2 linked regions of the Methylorubrum populi genome follow. The protein of the gene in region 1 binds, or shares a complex with, the protein of each later gene. Links are inferred from orthologs where the notes say so. Each region holds a gene or a part of one and is shown on either strand. Other genes may lie near its edges. The genes, in order: meaB and scpA.

Region 1 (3,082 bases):
CCGTAATCCGACGCGTCGGCCACGCGCACGCCGAGCGCTTCCAGGCGCTCCCGGTCGGCGGCGCCCGCGCGGACGACGCCGCCGGCGATCGCGCCCGACAGTTCGAGCGCTCGGTCGTTTGTGGCCGAGATGACGGTGATGCGCTTGGCGTCCGGCCCCAGGCGCTCGACGCCGTTGGCGAACAGGTCGATATCGATGTCGGGCGCGGCGAGCACCACCGCGCCGATCCGCGCGACGGCCGCCTCGCCCGCCTCGACCCGCAGCATGCGCAGCGTCTCCAGCGTGAGGAGCGTGCCCATCGAGTGGGCGACGATGTGGATGCGCCCGCCGCTCGGCGTGGTCGCCACGGTCTTCAGAAGATCCTCGAAGGCGTCGCGGGACCACAGGGCGCTCTCGCGGTCGTAGCCGTAATCGAAGGTCGCCGCGGCCGAGGGCCAGGTGAACAGCGCCGAGGCGCCGTTGAAGCGGATCCCGTCCGAGAGGCGGGCGGCGCTGATCGCCGCCGATTCGAAGCTCTCGCGGTATCCGTGGACGTAGATCAGCACGTCGCGGCCGAAGGCCGACTGCGCGAAGGCAGCCGCGGCGCCGGGACCGGTCGTGACCTCGCCGACGGAGCGGACGCCCCAGTCGCCGCCCACCACCGCCGAGACCTTGCCGATCAACGAGCGGTCCGGCGCCGACATGCGCGCCTCGGCGAAGCTCAGGCCCCTCCCGCGCTCGGAGCCGAAAAACGGCGCCTTGGGCGGATTTCCGGAGGCTGGACGGCGGGTCGTGGCGACGAGGAGCACCGGGCTCACGTCGAGCGCCGACTGCGTCTCGCCGACGGTGCCGGTGGCGAGTCCGTCCATGACGCAGGCCGACAGGGCGGGGGAGAGGCCGGCCACGCCGGCCAGGCCGATCAGGCGCAGGAGGGAGCGGCGGGTGGCGTCGGAGGGCTGCATGAGCGGTTTCGGATCCCCGAAAAATCCCGTTCCGGTGGCAGGCCGGTGCCGGGCGCTCCTTCCTCGCGCATGATCTTGGCCGTGGCGGGGCACGATTGGGATTTTGAGCACTCGACGCCCGCCCGCGGCCCCGGCATGAAGGAGCGATGAGCGCGACCCTTCCCGACATGGATCACATCCGCGAGCGGCTTCTGGCCGGCGACCGGGCGGCGCTCGCGCGTGCCATTACCCTCGCCGAGTCGCGCCGGGCCGATCACCGGGCGGCGGTGCGTGACCTGATCGATGCCGTGCTGCCGCAGACCGGGCGGGCGATCAGGGTCGGCATCACCGGAGTGCCCGGTGTCGGCAAATCGACCACGATCGATGCGCTGGGCTCGCTGCTGACGCAGGCCGGGCACAAGGTGGCGGTGCTGGCGGTGGACCCGTCCTCGACCCGCACTGGCGGCTCGATCCTCGGCGACAAGACGCGGATGGCGCGGCTCGCCATCGACCGCAACGCCTTCATTCGGCCCTCGCCCTCCTCAGGCACGCTGGGCGGTGTCGCGGCCAAGACCCGCGAGACGATGCTGTTGTGCGAGGCGGCCGGCTTCGACGTGATCCTCGTCGAGACGGTCGGTGTCGGCCAGTCCGAGACGGCGGTGGCGGACCTGACCGACTTCTTCCTCGTGCTGATGCTGCCGGGCGCGGGCGACGAGCTGCAGGGCATCAAGAAGGGCATCCTCGAACTCGCCGACATGATCGCGGTCAACAAGGCCGATGACGGCGAGGGCGAGCGCCGCGCCAACGCGGCCGCCTCCGAGTACCGTGCCGCGCTCCACATCCTGACGCCGCCCTCCGCCACTTGGACGCCGCCGGTCGTCACGATCTCCGGCCTTCACGGAAAGGGGCTCGATTCTCTCTGGTCCCGCATCGAGGACCATCGCGCCAAGCTGACGGCGACCGGCGAGATCGCCAGGAAGCGGCGCGAGCAGGACGTGAAATGGATGTGGGCGCTGGTCCACGAGCGTCTGCACCAGCGCCTCGTCGGGAGCGCCGAGGTGCGCCAAGCGACCGCCGACGCCGAGCGAGCGGTCGCCGGCGGCGAGCATTCGCCCGCCGCCGGTGCGGATGCGATCGCCGCGCTGATCGGTCTGTGAGCCGCCTGCTCATCACGGGATTCGGTCCGTTTCCGACCGTGCCCGACAATCCGAGTGGGCGCCTCGCGCGGCGGCTGGCGGCGTCGCCGCATCTGCGCCGCATCCTCGGGGAGGCGCCGGACTGCCTCGTGCTCAACACCCGTTACGGTGCCCTCGATACGCAGCTCGCTCCGGTCCTGGCGAAGAGGCCGAGCGCGGTTCTGATGATCGGCGTCGCCGCGCGCCGCCCCCGCGTCTGCGTCGAGATCCGCGCGGTGAACCGGGTCAGCCGCCTGTTCCCCGATACGGAGGGAAGGGTGAGCCGAACTCTGGCCTTCGAGCCGGACGGCCCTGCGCAGAGGCCCAGCCCGGCCGCACTCGCGGTCCGGATCGCGCTGAAGCGGGCCGGGCTCGACGCTGCGGCCTCGCGCGATGCCGGGCGCTACCTGTGCAACGCCTCCTATTACCGTGTCCTGGAGCAGGGCTGCCCGGCGGTATTCCTGCATATCCCGATGCCGCCGCGCACGCGGCGGCCGAAGCCCGGGGGAGGGCGCCGCCGGCCCGCGCCCGATCGTTGGGCCCAAGCCTTCACCGAGGCGGCGCGGGTGCTCGCCCTGCGGGGCAGGGCGCGGCCGTCAGCGGCTCCTCAGGCCCATTCGCGCTGAGCGAGCTTCGCCTCGTAGGCGTCGATCGCCGGGGCCTTCTGATCAAGGGTCAGGCCGATTTCGTCGAGGCCGTTGAGCAGATTGTGCTTGCGGCCCTCGTCGATCTCGAAATGCAGGGTGCCACCGTCCGGGCCCTTGATGGTCTGCGCCGCGAGATCGATCGTCAACGTGGCGTTGGCGCCGCGCTCGGCATCCTCGAACAGCTTCTCCAGTTCGTCCGGCGAGACCACGATCGCCAGGATGCCGTTCTTGGCGCAGTTGTTGAAGAAGATGTCGGCAAAGCTCGTGGAGATCACGCAGCGGATGCCGAAATCCGCGAGCGCCCAGGGCGCATGCTCGCGCGACGAGCCGCAGCCGAAAT
Region 2 (3,225 bases), 5.2 Mb from region 1 along the record:
GGCGCCTCGGCGGATATAGCCGTACTCGGTCGCCGGCCGGGTCGGGGTGATGCCGAGCGTCATGATCTGGCCGAGCCGGGCGCCCAGCGCCGCCTCCTGCGCGGCGCGCGCGAAGGCGGCGGCATCCTCGATCACGTGATCGGCGGCCATCACCAGCACCACCGTCCCTGGCCCCCGGCGCGCGCCGTAAAGGGCGGCCACCGCCACGGCGGCGGCGGAGTCGCGCCGCTCGGGTTCGAGCAGGATGTCGGCACCGATCCCGCTCTGCGCGAGTTGCTCGGCGACGATGAAGCGGGATTCGGCCGAAGCGATCACGGTCGGCTTGGCGAACACGCTCCCGTCGGCGACGCGGCGGACGGTCGCCTGGAAGGTCGAGGTCGCGGGATCCACGAGCGGCGTGAACTGCTTGGGCATGCTCTCGCGCGAGGCCGGCCACAGCCGCGTGCCCGAGCCGCCGCACAGGATCACGGGCAGGATCTTTTCCCGGTCCGCCTCGGCCATCGCCCAACACCTTCGAAGAACGGGAGCGCTGCCGAGAGCCAAGCGGACGGCGGGCGCGAACATGCCCTGCCGTTTTAGCCGATCCACCGAGGCGGCACCACACGAGGTGCGGCGCCGCCTGGAATTCAGGTAAATTCGAACGAAAGGCGGGGGCATCGTCCCCGCCGGTCGAGGTGAGGTCGGTTACTCCGCCGCCTGACGCTCGCCGTAGCCGAGGCGATCGTTGAGTTCGCCTAGCAGCTTCACCGCCGCCTCCGCGATCACCGTGCCCGGCGGGAAGATGGCCGAGGCGCCCGCGGCGTAGAGCGCGTCGTAATCGCCCGGCGGGATGACGCCGCCGACCACGATCATCACGTCGTCGCGCCCTTCCGCCTTCAGGGCGGCCTTCAGTTCCGGCACGAGGGTCAGGTGGCCCGCCGCGAGCGAGGAGACGCCGACGATGTGCACGTCGTTCTCCACCGCCTGCCGCGCCGCCTCGTCGGGGGTGGCGAAGAGTGGCCCGATATCGACGTCGAAGCCGAGATCGGCAAACGCCGAGGCGATCACCTTCTGGCCGCGGTCGTGCCCATCCTGGCCCATCTTGGCGACCAGGATGCGCGGGCGCCGCCCGTCATTCTCCTCGAAGGCCTCGACGAGGCCGCGGACCTTCTCCACCACCGGCGACATGCCGCCCACCTCCCGCTTGTACACGCCCGAGATCGAGCGGATCTCGGCGCGGTGACGGCCCCACGCCTTCTCCAGCGCCTCCGAGATCTCGCCGACCGTGGCCTTGGCCCGCGCGGCGTTCACCGCCAGTTCGAGCAGGTTGCCCTCGCCGTCCGCGGCCTTCGTCAGCGCGGCCAGCGCCGCATCGACATCGGCCTGGTTGCGCTCGGCGCGCAGGCGCTTGAGCTTGTCGATCTGCTTGGCGCGCACGTCGGCATTGTCGACGCGAAGCAAGTCGATCTTCATCTCGTCATCGGGTTTGTACTTGTTGATGCCGACGATGGTCTGGCGGCCGGAATCGATCCGCGCCTGGGCGCGGGCGGCCGCCTCCTCGATGCGCAGCTTCGGGATGCCGGCCTCGATCGCCTTGGCCATGCCGCCGAGCGCCTCGACCTCGCGGATATGCTCCCAGGCCCGCGCAGCGATGTCCCGGGTCAGCCGCTCGACATAGTAGGAGCCGCCCCACGGATCGATGATCCGCGTCGTGCCGCTCTCCTGTTGCAGGAAGAGCTGGGTGTTGCGGGCGATGCGGGCCGAAAAGTCAGTGGGCAGTGCCAGAGCCTCGTCGAGCGCGTTGGTGTGGAGCGACTGGGTGCCGCCCTGCGTCGCCGCCATCGCCTCGATGCAGGTGCGGGTGACGTTGTTGAACACGTCCTGCGCGGTCAGCGACCATCCGCTGGTCTGCGAATGCGTGCGCAGCGGCAGAGACTTGTCGCTCTTGGGCTCGAACTCCTTGACGAGCTTCGCCCAGATCAGGCGCGCGGCCCGCATCTTGGCGATCTCCATGAAGAAGTTCATCCCGATCGCCCAGAAGAACGACAGGCGCGGTGCGAACTGGTCGATGGTCAGGCCCGCGGCGAGCCCCGCCTTGATGTACTCGACGCCGTCGGCGAGCGTGTAGGCGAGTTCGAGGTCCTGCGTCGCCCCGGCCTCCTGCATATGGTAGCCGGAGATCGAGATCGAGTTGAACTTCGGCATGTTCTTCGAGGTGTAGCCGAAGATATCGGAGATGATCCGCATCGATCCCTTGGGGGGATAGATGTAGGTGTTGCGGACCATGAACTCTTTCAGGATGTCGTTCTGGATCGTGCCGGCGAGCTTTTCGGGCGGCACGCCCTGCTCCTCGGCCGCGACGATGTAGAGGGCGAGGACGGGCAGCACCGCGCCGTTCATCGTCATCGACACGGTCATCTCGTCCAGCGGGATGCCGGAGAACAGCGTGCGCATGTCGTAGATCGAGTCGATCGCGACGCCCGCCATGCCGACATCGCCCGAGACGCGCGGGTGGTCCGAATCGTAGCCGCGGTGGGTGGCGAGGTCGAAGGCGACCGAGAGGCCCTTCTGGCCCGCCGCGAGATTGCGCCGGTAGAAGGCATTCGAATCCTCGGCGGTGGAGAAGCCGGCATATTGCCGGATCGTCCAGGGCTGGGTGACGTACATCGCCGGATAGGGGCCACGAAGATAGGGCGGCAGGCCGGGGAACGAGTCGATCCCCTCGCACCCCTCCCGATCCTCGGGGCCGTAGAAGCCCTTCACCGGAATGCCCTCGGGCGTCATCCACGGCTCCCCGGCCGGCGGAGGCGGCGCCTTGAAGCCGTCGGCCGCGTAGGCGACGGAGGCGAAATCGGGGATCCGGGAGCTCATCGTGCAGCTGTTCCTGGCGTCAGTCTCGGCATCAGCCGAGACGATGGATTTTTTTTGAGCATTATAGGCAAGCCACCAAACGCGGCTACTGTCCATAAGGCGGGGCTCACCGGCCGCGCTTGCGCCGGCTTCCTGTCACGTGGTGGCGCCCGCGCGCATCCCAGCGCACGCTTGGAGCCGGCCCCGAAGGCGCCGCGAGCCACGCCCGGCGCTGGGCGATCAGAGCTTTGAGCCGCTCGGCCCGCTTCTCCCGGCCGGCGCAGTCGCAAGGCCAGTCGCAATCGAAATGGTGCGAGCCGCCCTCGCCGGAAAACAGGCTGACGAAGGCCAGCACGATCCCGATCAGGCCGACCACGCCGATGACCAGGGCCGGCC

Evidence for each region.
Region 2: the proteins of meaB (region 1) and scpA are in contact, whole or in part, in a crystal structure (PDB 8DPB), measured with the Methylorubrum extorquens proteins. The link is inferred for Methylorubrum populi from one-to-one orthologs. Residues at the interface, in SOR26638.1 of Methylorubrum extorquens: Arg20, Ala21, Ala24, Arg25, Thr28, Ser32, Arg33, Arg34, His37, Thr98, Gly99, Gly100, Ser101, Ile102, Leu103, Lys106, Thr107, Ala110, Ala113, Ile114, Asp115, Arg116, Ala118, Phe119, Ile120, Arg121, Pro122, Pro124; in SOR27001.1 of Methylorubrum extorquens: Glu577, Glu578, Asn579, Asp580, Gly581, Arg582, Arg583, Arg585, His596, Ala604, Ser605, Ala608, Asp609, Gly611, Phe612, Asp613, Val614, Asp615, Ile616, Gly617, Pro618, Leu619, Glu625, Arg628, Gln629, Val631, Glu632, Asn633, Asp634, Glu661.

Annotation. Positions count from the first base shown.
Region 1 is NZ_AP014809.1:378,351-381,432, reverse strand. What follows is about bases 312-3,082. They hold meaB (methylmalonyl Co-A mutase-associated GTPase MeaB), read left to right. Parts: upstream 312-1,087; coding sequence 1,088-2,077; downstream 2,078-3,082. Other genes in these bases: leuD (3-isopropylmalate dehydratase small subunit), read right to left, coding at 2,703-3,082; MPPM_RS01705 (pyroglutamyl-peptidase I), read left to right, coding at 2,074-2,721; MPPM_RS01715 (alpha/beta hydrolase), read right to left, coding at 312-941. In the rest of the region: more of MPPM_RS01715, read right to left, coding at 1-311. UniProt on the Escherichia coli protein: Binds and hydrolyzes GTP. Likely functions as a G-protein chaperone that assists AdoCbl cofactor delivery to the methylmalonyl-CoA mutase (MCM) ScpA and reactivation of the enzyme during catalysis.
Region 2 is NZ_AP014809.1:5,605,732-5,608,956, forward strand. Bases 268-3,181 are described here. They hold scpA (methylmalonyl-CoA mutase), read right to left. Parts: upstream 2,851-3,181; coding sequence 685-2,850; downstream 268-684. Other genes in these bases: MPPM_RS26105 (mannose-1-phosphate guanylyltransferase/mannose-6-phosphate isomerase), read right to left, coding at 268-501; MPPM_RS26115 (hypothetical protein), read right to left, coding at 2,957-3,181. Also shown: more of MPPM_RS26105, read right to left, coding at 1-267; more of MPPM_RS26115, read right to left, coding at 3,182-3,225. UniProt on the Escherichia coli protein: Catalyzes the interconversion of succinyl-CoA and methylmalonyl-CoA. Could be part of a pathway that converts succinate to propionate.